DNA from 4 places in the Micromonospora peucetia genome. Region 2 is predicted to be linked to each of the others. Evidence: riboswitches for the same ligand, from Rfam matches in the RefSeq annotation. Region 2 holds a riboswitch; each other region holds the start of a gene.
What was found. Region 2 has a riboswitch for cobalamin ahead of GA0070608_RS32990 (ABC transporter substrate-binding protein). Riboswitches for the same ligand answer to the same signal wherever they lie in the genome.
Positions count from the first base shown of each region.

Region 1: linked by a shared signal. The riboswitch ahead of GA0070608_RS26360 (ribonucleoside-diphosphate reductase subunit alpha) and the one ahead of GA0070608_RS32990 (ABC transporter substrate-binding protein) in region 2 are both predicted to bind cobalamin.
Region 3: linked by a shared signal. The riboswitch ahead of GA0070608_RS20900 (energy-coupling factor ABC transporter permease) and the one ahead of GA0070608_RS32990 (ABC transporter substrate-binding protein) in region 2 are both predicted to bind cobalamin.
Region 4: linked by a shared signal. The riboswitch ahead of bluB (5,6-dimethylbenzimidazole synthase) and the one ahead of GA0070608_RS32990 (ABC transporter substrate-binding protein) in region 2 are both predicted to bind cobalamin.

Region 1 is NZ_FMIC01000002.1:5,850,997-5,854,230, forward strand. It holds gene GA0070608_RS26360 (ribonucleoside-diphosphate reductase subunit alpha) at 1-1,351, opposite strand, end outside; cobalamin riboswitch at 1,572-1,787, opposite strand; gene GA0070608_RS26365 (golvesin C-terminal-like domain-containing protein) at 1,992-3,056, opposite strand.
Region 2 is NZ_FMIC01000002.1:1,493,053-1,496,286, reverse strand. It holds gene GA0070608_RS06965 (ABC transporter ATP-binding protein) at 1-946, shown strand, start outside; gene GA0070608_RS06960 (ABC transporter ATP-binding protein) at 943-1,614, shown strand; cobalamin riboswitch at 1,696-1,876, shown strand; gene GA0070608_RS32990 (ABC transporter substrate-binding protein) at 1,906-2,919, shown strand; gene GA0070608_RS31910 (FecCD family ABC transporter permease) at 2,925-3,234, shown strand, end outside.
Region 3 is NZ_FMIC01000002.1:4,511,378-4,514,611, forward strand. It holds gene cbiQ (cobalt ECF transporter T component CbiQ) at 1-315, opposite strand, end outside; gene GA0070608_RS20895 (energy-coupling factor ABC transporter substrate-binding protein) at 315-638, opposite strand; gene GA0070608_RS20900 (energy-coupling factor ABC transporter permease) at 635-1,318, opposite strand; cobalamin riboswitch at 1,347-1,514, opposite strand; gene GA0070608_RS20905 (tetratricopeptide repeat protein) at 1,966-3,234, shown strand, end outside.
Region 4 is NZ_FMIC01000002.1:1,816,523-1,819,756, forward strand. It holds partial or broken gene GA0070608_RS08525 (LysM peptidoglycan-binding domain-containing protein) at 1-121, shown strand, start outside; gene GA0070608_RS08530 (Rieske (2Fe-2S) protein) at 450-1,301, opposite strand; gene bluB (5,6-dimethylbenzimidazole synthase) at 1,429-2,058, opposite strand; cobalamin riboswitch at 2,096-2,288, opposite strand; gene GA0070608_RS08540 (crotonase/enoyl-CoA hydratase family protein) at 2,490-3,234, shown strand, end outside.

The sequences.
Region 1 (3,234 bases), 4.4 Mb from region 2:
TCAGGTGGGCGGCGAGGTTGACCGAGCCGAGGTTGCACACGGCGGTCTCGGCGTCGCTGGAAACCTCGATGATCTCGGTGCACAGGTTGGACAGGTGCACCACGTTGCCCGGCTCGGCGGTCTGGTTGCACAGCCGGTTCGCGGCGTCCTTGAACGTCATCCAGCCGTTGCCGGTCTGGGCCAGGGTCCGCATCATCCGCCCGTACAGCTCCCGGGCCCGGACCTGCCGCACGTACCGGCCCTGTTCCTCGGCCGCCCGGTACGCCGCGTCGAACTCATCCCCCCACAGGTCCGGCAGCTCCGGCACCACGTCCGGGTCGAACAGCGACCACACCCCGTCGGACTCCACCCGCCGCATGAACTCGTCCGGAATCCAGTTGGCCAGGTTCAGGTTGTGGGTCCGCCGGGCGTCCTCGCCGGTGTTGTCCCGCAACTGCAGGAACTCCTCGACGTCCGGGTGCCACGGCTCCAGGTAGACGCAGGCCGCACCCTTGCGCCGGCCGCCCTGGTTGACCGCCGCCACCGAGGCGTCCAGCGTCCGCAGCCACGGCACGATCCCGTTGGACTGCCCGTTGGTGCCCCTGATCAGCGCGCCCCGGGAACGGACCCGGGAGAACGCGATGCCGATCCCCCCGGCGAACTTCGACAGGTTCGCCACCTGCGCGTACCGCTGGTAGATCGAGTCGAGTTCGTCGCGCGGGGAGTCGACCAGATAGCAGGAGGACATCTGGGTGTGCCGGGTGCCGGAGTTGAACAACGTCGGCGAACTCGGCAGGTACGCCAGGCTCGACATCAACCGGTAGAACCCGATCGCCTCGTCCGGTGTCTGGGACAGGCCGCAGGACACCCGCAGCAGCCAGTACTGCGGGGTCTCCAGCACCAGCCGGCTCGTCGGGTGGCGCAGCAGGTACCGGTCGTAGACCGTGCGTAGCCCGAAGTACTCGAACCGCAGGTCGCCACGCGGATCGACGGCGTCGTCGAGGGCGGCGGCGTGGGCGGCGACGAACGCGGCGGTGTCGTCGCCGATCAGGCCCTCGGCGTGGCCCCGACGGATCGCCTCGCTGAACGAGCCGATGTCCTGCCTGCGGACCTCCTTGTCGACGTACCCGGCCAGCAGGCGGGCGGCCAGCCGCGAGTACTGCGGCTCCTCACCGATCATCTCGGCGGCGGTCTGGATGGACAGCCGGTCCAACTCGGCCGTCGTCGCTCCGTCGTACAGGCCGCTGATCGTCCGGGTCGCCACCCGCAGCGGGTCGACGTCGGCGAGGTCGTCGGCCCACCGCTCGACGGCCCGGACGATCCTGTTGACGTCGACCGGTTCGGTGCCGCCGTCGCGCTTGCGGACGTGCATCTGCGGCCGCCGCTGGCCGGCCAGGGCCGCATCGTCGGACGCCGTACCGGCGGCCGGAACAACCTCGGTGACTGTCACCACTCACTCCTCGCGAGCCTTGATCCCAGACGGACTTCCTGGGCACGCGGGGAGCGGACACCGACGACGACGCGGCGCGGGGCACGCGTCGGGATGGCGTCGGCCGTCCCACGCGGCCTCGGACCGCCACACACCCGGATGCGGGCGTACGGCGCACTGGCAGGTCTTCGGACTCGCGGGCGTGACCGGACTTCGCCGGTCTCCTACTGGCCGTCGCTTCCCAGGCCGCGGGCGGCCCAGTGCTGATGACGGCGGTCGTTCCCACTCACCGCTGCGGGGCAGTCCCGGATTCCCACCGGGTTCCCTCTTGCCTCGACCGCCCCGGATGAGCGGTCGAACCAGCTGCGCCGACACCATATATAGGGACAGCGCCGTTGTCACACCCAACATGTCGGTCTCGGGCGTGTCGACGGCGACCCGGGTGACGCCCGTCGATCGCCCCCTGGGCGGCCTACCGCCGCCGGTGACGGTGGACGGCCGGTGGGCGCCGCGGGACGCCTACGCCAGACGGGCGGGCCGGGCCGCATCCTCACGCGACCCGACCCGCCCGTCTGGCGTAGCGCTAGACCCGGGTGACCCGGACCGCGTCGGCCACGACGTAGCCGGTGGCGCTGGTCCAGCGACTCACCCCGACCACGTTGCGGTCGCCCGCGGCGAGGGGGAAGTCACCCAGCGAGCGCCAGGTGCCACCGTTGGAGCGCTGGTCCACATTGACCGTACGGTTGCCCGCGGAGGTGACGACGACGTGCGGAGCCGAGCTGCTGTAACCGGCGTCGGCGGGGTACCGCACCTCGACCCGGTAGTTCCCGGCCGCCGGAATGTTCACCTTGAACCAGGCGGCGTCGCTGGCGGGCGTGGGGTTGGCGAAGCGGTAGTCGGCCCCGTAGCGCTGGGCCGAGTAGGAGGACGTGCCCCAGTTGGTGCTCGCCGTGAACCGCCCCGCGGTGGCGTTGTCCACGATGACGCTGAACGTGGGCGGGTTGGGAGTGCTCAGGCCGAGGTAGGCGGCGATGCCCTGCGCGTGCCCCCGGGCGGTGGCGGTGATGAAGTCGGCCCGCTTGAGCAGGTTCGCGTCGGCGAGGGTGTCGATGAAGAGATTCTCGGTGAGCACCGAGGGCATGGCCGCCTCGCGCAGCATGTGGAAGTTCGCGGTCTTCAGCCCCCGGTCGGTGACCGAACCGATCGTCCGCTGGGCGGCGATCACCCTCGGGTGCAGCGCGTTGTGCAGGTTGACGGTGGCGCCGCTCGCCGTCGGGTACCGATAGCTCTCGAAGCCGGTGCCGCCGCCGGAGTTGATGTGCACGCTGACGAGCAGGTTCGCGCCCCACGCGTTGGCGTCGTCGGTGCGGTAGGCCAGGCTGCGGGTGATGTCGGTCGTCCGGGACATGCGGACGTCGACACCCCAGTTGGCCAGCAGGATGCTGCGCAGTTGCAGGGAGATGTCGAGCGTCAGGGCCTTCTCCTGCAGCCCGTTGCCGACCGCCCCGGGGTCGGTGCCGCCGTGGCCCGGGTCGATGTACACCTTGGGCAACGCAGCCCAGGCAGGGCTGGCAACGACGGGGACGGCCGCAGCACCGGCAATGGCCGCCAGCAGGGTACGCCGCCGAAGCGTCGGGTTGTCGCGCATGAGCACCTCGTCATCAGGAACCGAAGAGATCGACAGTGCCCGCAATATAGCGGCAGATCGATGCCCGGTGAAAGATGTCTACGTAACTTGGTCCAGCCGACGAAGATTTTCGCCTCCGGAACCGGTGCGCCCTGCCGGCGACAGGTCAGCACCCGCCCCGCTCGGGCAGGGGCGCCGG
Region 2 (3,234 bases):
GGTCGACGGGCTGACCGTCCGCTTCCAACTCCGCGACGCCGTGGTGCAGGCCGTCACCGACCTGCACCTGACCGTCCAACCCGGCGAACTGCTGGCGGTGGTGGGGGAGTCCGGCTGCGGCAAGTCGGTGCTCGCCCACGCCCTGCTCGGCCTGCTTCCCGGCAACGCCACCGTCACGGGGCACGCCCGCCTGCGCCCAGCCGCCGGGGAGCCGGTCGACCTGGTCGGCGCCTCCGAGCGTCACCTCGCCCGCGCCGTACGCGGACGCGCGGTCGGGCTGGTGCCGCAGAGCCCGGCCACCGCGCTGACTCCCGTACGGACGGGGCGGCGGCTGCTGGAGGAGACCCTGCGCGCCCACGGGCGTACCCGGCGTGAGGCGCCCGCGGCGGCCGAGCGGGTCGCCGCCGACGTCGGTCTCGACCCCGTCGACCTGGACCGCTATCCCCACGAGCTGTCCGGCGGCATGGCCCAACGCCTGGCCACCGCCCTCGCCCTCGCCCCCGACCCGCCGCTGCTGCTCGCCGACGAACCGACCACGGGCCTTGACCGTCCCCTGGTCGACCACACCCTCGACCTGCTGCGCCGCCGCTGTGACGCCGGTGGCGCCGTCCTGCTCATCACCCACGACCTGGCCGCCGCCCGCCGGGTCGCCGACACCGTGGCCGTCATGTACGCCAGCCGGATCGTCGAACGGCGGCCCACCGGCGAGCTGTTCGCGGCGCCCGCCCACCCCTACACCGCAGGCCTGCTCGACGCCCTGCCCGAGCGGGCCTTCCGGCCGGTCCCCGGCCACCCGCCGATGCTCACCGACCTGCCCGACGGCTGCGCCTTCGCGCCGCGCTGCGGGCGCGCCACCGACCTCTGCCGCACCCCGCCGGTGCCCTCGGCGGGCGTCCCGGGCCGGGCCGCCTGCCACCACCCGCTGACCCTCGGAGCGCCGGCATGACCAGCACCGCGCTCGCCGTCCACCAGGTCGCGGTCTCCTACGGCGGCCGGCGCGTCCTCGACGGCGTCGACCTGCGCGTCGCCCCCGGCGAGACGGTAGGGCTGCGTGGGCCCTCGGGCAGCGGCAAGTCCACCCTCGCCCGGGTCCTCGCCCTGCTGCACGCCCCCGAGGCCGGGCACGTCACCCTCGACGGCCAACGGGTGCCGGGCGCCCGGCACCGGCTGCCCGCCGCCGTCCGTACCCGCGTCGCGATCCTGTTCCAGAGCCCCCGCGCCGCCACCGACCCCCGGCTGAGTCTCGCCGACATCATCGCCGAACCGCTGCGCGCCACCGGCACACCCGAGGAACCGGCGCGAGCCCGGGCGGCGGAGCTGGCCGACCTCGTCGGCCTCACGCCCGACCTGCTCGCCCGCCGCCCGCACGCGGTCAGCGACGGGCAACTGCAACGCGCCTGCCTCGCCCGCGCGCTGGTGCACCAGCCGGACTACCTGCTCTGCGACGAGGCCACCGCCATGCTCGACGCCTCCACCCAGGCGTACCTCGCGGCCGTCATCACCGACTACCAGCGGCAGCACGCGGCCGGGGTCCTGCTCATCACCCACGACCCGGCGCTGATGGCCCGCTGGGCAACCCGGGTGGTCGACCTGCCGTCCCCGCCGCAGTCCTGACAGGGCGGTGTCCGGCCGAGCGCCCTCGGTTCGACCGTCCCCGATGGTGTTCGTCACCGTGACTTCCGGGCCGGCGGGCGGCTATGGTGACGCTGCCGTGGTGTTCGGGAAGCCGGTGGAAGACCGGTGCGGCCCTCGCCACTGTGATCGGGAAGTTCGCGGCCCTCGTCGTAAGAGGTCACTGGGCGTCACACGCCTGGGAAGGCCGGCCACGGACGCACCTCCCGTCAGCCAGGAGACCGGCCACGGCACTGCGATGACCCGTCCACGAGGTGTTGGAAGGCAGTCCCGATGCGCGTGCGCGCTGTGCGGTCCACCCTGTCCCGGCGCGTTGCCGCGCCCCTGTCCGTCCTCGTCGTCCTGCTCGGCGCGTGCGCCACGGACGATCCGGCCACGACGCCCCCGCCGTCCGCCGCCCCGGTCACGCTGACCAACTGCGGTACGCCGGTCACCGTCCCCGCCCCGCCCGAGCGGGCGGTGACCCTGAACCAGCCCGCCACGGAGATCATGCTGGCGCTCGGCCTCGCCGATCGCATGGCCGGCACGGCGTACCTGGACGACGCGATCCTGCCGGAGCACGCCGTCGCGTACGCCGCCGTGCCGGTGCTGTCGGACAGGTACCCGGCGAAGGAGAAACTGCTGGAGGCGACACCCGACTTCGTCTACGCCTCGTTCCACAGTGCCTTCGGCGACGAGGGTGTCGGCGACCGCGCCGCGCTGTCGGGACTCGGCATCGGCACGTACCTCTCGCGGGCCGGATGCCCGAAGCAGCACCGGCCGGCGAGGCTGACTGTCGAGGACGTGTTCGCCGAGATCCGGGACGTGGCGGCCGTCTTCGGGGTGCCGGAGCGGGCCGAGAAGCTCATCGCCGACCAGCGGGCCCGGATCGCCACGGCCGTCGCCCGGATCGGCGGCGCACGGGACGTCTCCGTGCTCTGGTGGGACGCCGGCACCGACGCCCCGAGCGTGGGCGCCTGCTGCGGCGGCCCCAACATGATCATGTCGGCCGTCGGGGTGGGCAACGCCTTCGGCGACCTCACCGGCGGCTGGGCCAACACCAGCTGGGAGGCGGTGGCGGACCGAGACCCCGACGCGATCGTGCTGGTCGACGCGGGCTGGGACCCGGCCGCCGCGAAGCGGGCCTTCCTGACCCGGCACCCCAGCCTCAAGGACCTGCCCGCCGTGGCCGGGCAACGCTTCGTCGTCATCCCGTTCTCGTCCACCTCCGCCGGCGTACGCGTCGTGCTCGGCGTCGAGGCGCTGGCCGCGGGCGTGGCGCAGCTCCCCGCCGGGGCGGACCGCTGACCGCCGTGGTCCGCCGCGCCGCCGCCGATCCGACCTACCGCGCCGCCGCCGACCCGACCCGGCCCACCGACTCCGGACCCGTCCGCCAAGCCGGGTTCCGCGCGACGCACCCGGTCGGCCTGGCGGCGCTGCTGGTGGCCCTGCTGGCGGGTCTGGTCGTGTCGATCGGCGTGGCCGTCACCGTCGGGCCGGCCGACATTCCCGTGTCGACGGTCTGGTCGGTCGTGGCCGACCGCCTGGGACTCCCGCACGCCGAGGTGCCGCTGCTGCGTGAGCACATCGTCTGGCGGCTGCGCCTGCCCCGGGTGCTCGGGG
Region 3 (3,234 bases), 3.0 Mb from region 2:
GGTAGCGGTCAGCGCCTCCCCGGCACCGTTCGGATTCCAGCTCACCCCGCCCGACGGCTGCACCGCGACCAGCAGCGGCACCGCGGAGGTGGTGACGAACAGCACCGGCACCCGGGCCGCTCGGAGCAGCACCACCGCCGACACCCGGGCGGGACCCAGCAGCAGCGCCGCGGCCGTACCGCCCGACAGCACGGCACCCGGCCAGGTCGGCAGCGCCACCGCGCAGGCGAGCAGCCCGAAAGCGAGGAACGCCTTCTCGCCGGGATGCCGTAGCCGCCACCGCCCGTTGTGCGCGGTCACGTCAAGGGCGAACACTAGCCGACGGACGTGTCGGTATCGGCCGGCCGCTGCCGGGCGCGGGTGCGAGCCACCCCGAAGTAGTAGCCCAGGAAGCCCGCGCCCAACGCCGCCTGCAACGCGAACAGGCCGGACTCGATCTCGCCGGACGGCGGCTCGTAGATCGAGGAGAACCAGGGCTCGTGGTCCGGGTGGTCCTCGATGATGGTCTGCTCGGCGAGCGCGTCGGCGCCGATGAAGGGCTCCTCGGCGGAGTCGCCGAGCCCCAGCACCAGTGGCGCGATCGCCAGCGCGACGACCGCCAGCAGCAGGAGCAGGTTGATCCGGGTGAAACGCTTCATGCCGGCACCTCCACCGTCTTCGGTCGCAGGACTCCGAGGCGCCGCAGCTCGTCACCGCTGATCCGGGCCAGCAGACGGATCACCAGCACCGACAGCAGCCCTTCGCTGATCGCCAGCGGAATTTGGGTGACGGCGAAGATGCCGCCGAATTTCGCGACCGCACCGAGCAGGCCTGTGGCCGGGTCGGGGAAGGCCAGGGCCAGCTGTACGGAGGTGACGCAGTAGGTCGCGAGGTTACCGAGCCCGGCGGCGAGGAAGATGCCCACCTCGAGGCTGCCGCCCAGCCGCCGAGCCAGGACGAAGACGGCGTAGGCGACCCATGGCCCCACGATCGCCATGGAGAAGATGTTGGCTCCCAGCGTGGTCAGACCGCCATGGGCGAGCAGCACCGCCTGGAAGAGCAGGACGATCCCGCCCAGCACGCTCATTACCGGTGGGCGGAACAACGCCGCCCCCAGACCGGTCCCGGTGGGGTGGGAACAGGAGCCGGTCACCGACGGAATCTTCAACGCCGACAGCGCGAAGGTGAAGGCTCCGGCAGCGCCCAGCAGCAGCTTCGACTCTGGATCGCGTCGGACCTGGCGGACCAGCGCCCGGCTGCCATGGACGACGAACGGCGCGGACACCGCGAACCACGCGGCGGCCTGCACCGGGGGGAGATACCCCTCGGCAATGTGCATCGAAGACCTTCCTCTCCAACACCTCGTGGACGAGATCACTGTCAAGGTCGGTCTCCTGGCTCCCGGATCGACGCTCCCTCCGGCCTTCCCAGGCGTGAGCCCAGTGGCATAGTCGGAGGTCGCTCCCCGGTCACAGTGGCGAGGGCCGCACCGGTATCACACCGGATTCCCGTACACCTTGACGGCGAGAGGCTATCCAGCCCCGACACCGGGGGGCAAGCCTGGATCTGGCCGGGCGTTCGTGATCGCGCCGGGAAGGGCAGCTCAGCGGGCGGATCTCCGCTCCGGCGAGACCAAGAAACGTGAACCGTCAGACATGGCGCACCTGCTCAGGCCTCAGCCTCACGTTCCGTGTCCGGACACGAACGCTTTCGCCGACACGAGATCTGTCGGCGGCGACGATGAGTGTGCAGGGCTCCAGACACACTAACGCGAGCCATCTCCACATATCCAAGGATCTCGATTACGCTCTGATCCGTCCCGGAGTGATCCACAATGGAGGTGTCTCATGAGGAAGATGACCGTCCGTCGCAAGAGTTCGCTGCGCCTGCTGTCCGGGGCCCGTCGGCTCTGGATCGAGTGGTGCTGGTAGCAGCCGACACGGCGGGCGCTCCCGGGCGCCCGCCCCTGCGGCGATCGGCCCGGCCATGACCGACGAGCCGGGCGGCTACGACTGCCACCGCGATCACGGGCCGTACGCCGGAGTCGCGGCCTTCCTTGGCCGAATCGCCGCCGACCGCCCCCGCCTGGCGTCCCGCCACAGGATCGAGCTGCACGCCATCGCTCCCCGCCTGGACAGCACGGCACGACCGGCCGCCGAGGAGGAGCCGATCCGGTTCCATCCGGCCCGACGCACCGCCTACCTGGCCTACGGTGCGGCCGAGTTCGTGGCGGTCTGGGCAGACCGGCTCCGTCGCCCGGTCACGGTGCGGTTCACGCACGTCGGAAGCGCCGACGAAACCACCCGCGAGCTACTGGACGCGCTGACGCGCCGACTCGGCCCGTCTCCCGTGAGCCTCGACCTGCACGACAGCGGCCCCCGCCGGGCGGCAACGGCCGCCCCGACACTGGAGACGATGCGCACGGCCCTGGGCGACAGTCTGGCCCGCGGCTTCTATCATCACGCGGCCCGAACCGCCCGACGCGGGCGCGCCGCGGTGACTCCGGACGGCGACCTGCGGCACTGGTGGGCGTTTACCACCGGCCTGGCCACCGCCCTGGCGGCGCTGGACCGCCCCACCGAAGCCCTCGACCTCTACCACGAAGCCCGCGCCGTCACCGACAACCCCAAGATCGCCATGTCGGCCGCGTACGCCACCGCCATGCTGTACGCCCGGCACCTGCCGGCCGCCGACCAGGACCCGGCGCAGGCGCGGCACTGGCTGGAGAAGGCGCTTCACCTCGCCGCCGGGCTGGACGACCCGCGGCAGCGGGTGCTGTCCACCGTCTTCTACGAGCAGGGCCTGGCCCTGCTGGACAGCAGGGAGGGCGATCCCGCCTCCGCGCTCCGGCTGATCGACGACGGGCTGGCCCGGCTGGCCGCGGTGCTCGCCCCCGGCGAGCGCCCGCAGGACCTGGCCCGGCTATGCCACAACCGGGCGCAGGTGCATCTCGCCCTGGGCGATCCGGCGCAGGCCCTGACGGACCTCGACACCGTGATCGCCCAGGACCCCGACAACTGCGAGTACTACGTGGACCGGGCCGCCCTGCATCGGGCGGCGGGGCGGCCACGGGCCGCGATCAGGGACTACGACACCGCGATCCGCCTGGGACCACACCTGCCGGAGGCGTACTACAACCGGGCCATGCTCCAACAGGAGAGGGGCCGTGCCGAGCGGACGCGTGACGATCTGGAACGTGTGCTGACAATCGACCCCCGGCACCTCGACGCCCGGATCGCCCTGGTCAACCTGCAC
Region 4 (3,234 bases), 320 kb from region 2:
GGTGAACCGACCGCTGGCGGTCTCCGCCGTACTGGCGGTGGCGAGCATCGTCGGCGCGCAGATCGGTGCGGTCCTGGGCCTGCGCCGTCGTCCAGGCCACGTACCGGCCGGCGCCGTCCGCACCACCGCTGCCGCCCGCCGTGGCACCACCACCCGCCGTGACGCCACCACCCGCCGTGACGCCACCACCCGCGCCGGCACCCGCGCCGGCACCGCCGCGACCGGGGGCGGCGCGGGAAACCGGGGCACCGGCGCCGCCCCGCGAGGCAACGCGATCGCGACCGGCCAGAGCGCCTCCGACACCGGTACCCACGACCTCGCGCACCCGACCAGCCACGACAGGGCCCACGTCGACGCTGTCCGCGACATCCCGACCGGCCGCCACCGCCGCTCCTGACCCGCCCGCATGAACAGAGGGGGGCGAGGGCCCGGGTTGGGAGCGGGACAGGTCAGGGGAGGCGGGTCTCCAGGACACCGTTGACGATGCGGGTCGGCAGAACCTGCTGGTCGTTTCCGGACGGGCCGTGCACCACCTCGCCGCCGTTGAGCCGGAACGTGCTGCCGTGCCACGGGCAGACCACGCACGCGTGCCCGTCGATCTCCCGCACCTCGCCCTGGCCCAGCGGGCCACTCTGGTGCGGGCAGCGTTCCAGCATGACGGTGACCTCGTCGCCGTGCCGGTAGAGGATCACCGAGACGTCGTCGACCTCGCGGGTGATCAGCTCGCGCTGCGGCAGCGCGGCCATGTCCGCGATCGAGTGCCAGCCGTCGGTCATCCGGTGCAGCTCGGAGATGCTCTGGTTGACCTGCGCGCCCTGCGAGTACGCCAGGTGCCCGCCAAGGTACGCCCCCATGCTGGCGGCACCGAGCCCGAGGAAGCCGAGCGTACGGCCAAGGTTGTGCCGGCCAGCCATCCGGGCGGCCACCGAGCCGGCGTAGAACGCCATGCCGACGCCGTTGGCGGCGGCGTGCACCAGGCCGACCCGGCGCTGGTCGCGAGCCAGTGCCGCCCAGTCGTTGAGGCCGGCGACCGCAGCCGGAAGGGCGCTGACCGTGCCCACCGCGCAGAGAGTGGTGGCGGCCCGGCGCTGCCCCGGCATCAGGTCCAGCACCGCCGTGCTGATCCACGCGCCGACCGGCACCTGCACCATCGCCGGGTGCAGCGGATGTCCCAGCCAGACGCCGTGCAACAGGTCACGGACCCGCTGCGGTCGGAGGGTGGTCTGGACGGCCCGCTGCAACCGGTCACCGACCCGGTCCAGGCCGGAAGCCTGCTCGATCTTCGTCAGTATTGCTCGCACCCGTACCGCCTTCCCGGCAGGAGTGACCGCAAACCGGTCGGCGGTGACAGATCCGCAGCGTTACGTGACGACACCACCGGCCGGCCCGTAACGGGACGCGCCCGGCGGGAGCACGCCGCCGGACGGCTCAGCTCCCCGGTGCCGCCCAGCGGTCGTGGTGGATCGCCTCGGCCAGTGGGCGCTTCTGCCGCCAGCCGTGCCGGGCCAGATCGGGGACGGGCTCGAAGTGGGTGACCGGCCCGAGGCAGAGCCATGCCACCGGCCGGACCCCGTCGGGGATGCCGAGCAGGTCGGCGAGCCAGGGCTCCCGGTAGAAGGACACCCAGCCCACCCCGAGCCCTTCGGCGGTCGCGGCGAGCCAGAGGTTCTGGATGGCGAGGCAGGTCGAGTAGAGCCCGGTGTCGGCGATGGCGTGCCGGCCGAGCACGGCGGGGCCGCCCCGGGCCTGGTCGTGGGTGACCACCACCGACAGGGTCGACTCCAGCACCCCGTCAATCTTGATCCGGGCGAACCGCTCGGCCGCTTCCCCTTCGAGCGTGGCGGCGAAGCTGTCCCGCTCGGTGTGGACGTGCCGGTGGAACCGGCTGCGCAGCTCCGGGTCACGGACCACGACGAAGTCCCAGGGCTGCGAGTAGCCGACGCTCGGTGCGGCGTGTGCCGCCGCCAGCACCCGGTGCAGCTTCTCCTCGGGCACCGGCGCCCCGGTGAACTGGGCGCGTACGTCCCGACGGCGGTGGATGACGTCGTAAAGATCCAAGGCAGGCTCCCGCTGCGCTCGGCCCACGCCCGAAGGGGTGGGCACCGGACGCGAGGCCGGTCTTCGGACTCCCGGATCGACGCCTGGCCGTCCGCCTTCCCGGTCCGTCCGGACCAGTGGCTGCGCGTACGCGTGGACGGTGGCTCCCCGGTCACCGCGGCGGGCCCGTGCCGGATTCGCACCGGCTTCCCGATTCTCCCCGCTCGCGCGGGGCACCTCACATGATCGTGCCGTCGGGAATGCTAGCGCCGGCCGGCCCGCCCCGGCCGGGCGGGCATGGAAATCCGGTCGCGGCCGTCCGCGGCCACTGTGGTCCGGGTGTACGCACTCTCCTCCCGCCCGCTGCTGGTCGGCCGGCGCTGGTCCGCCCGGCGCAGGCCGCCGGCGCTGACACCCTGGCGCCACCGGCACCGCCGGGGCATGCTGTCCCGATGGGGGTACGCGTCGAACGCGCGGCAGCGGTGACCACGGTGATCCTGGACCGGCCGGCGGCCCGCAACGCGGTCGACGGGCCGACTGCCCGGGCGCTGGCCGACGCGTTCCACGCCTTCGAGGCCGACCCCGACGCCTCGGTGGCCGTGCTCTGGGGGGCCGGCGGCACGTTCTGCGCCGGGGCCGACCTGAAGGCCATCGGCACCCCGAGCGGCAACCGGGTCGAGGCGCAGGGGGACGGCCCGATGGGTCCGACCCGGATGACGCTCAGCAAGCCGGTGATCGCCGCGATCTCCGGTCACGCGGTTGCCGGCGGGCTGGAGTTGGCGCTCTGGTGCGATCTGCGGGTCGCCGAGTCCGACGCGGTGCTCGGGGTGTTCTGCCGCCGCTGGGGGGTGCCGTTGATCGACGGAGGCACGGTCCGGTTGCCCCGGCTGATCGGCGAGAGCCGGGCGATGGACCTGATCCTCACCGGGCGTCCGGTGCCGGCCGAGGAGGCGTACGACATGGGGTTGGTGAACCGGCTGGTCGCGCCGGGTGAGTCCCGGGCGGCGGCCGAGCGGCTGGCGGCCGAGATCGCCCGGCACCCGCAGACCTGCCTGCGCAACGACCGGGCGGCGCTGCTCGCCGGCGCCGGCCTGCCGGAAGAGGCGGCGCTGGAGGTCGAGCTGGCGTACGGAATGGAGTCGCTGGCCGCCGACGCGATCGCCGGGGCGGCCCGGTTCGCCGCCGGCGCCGGCCGGC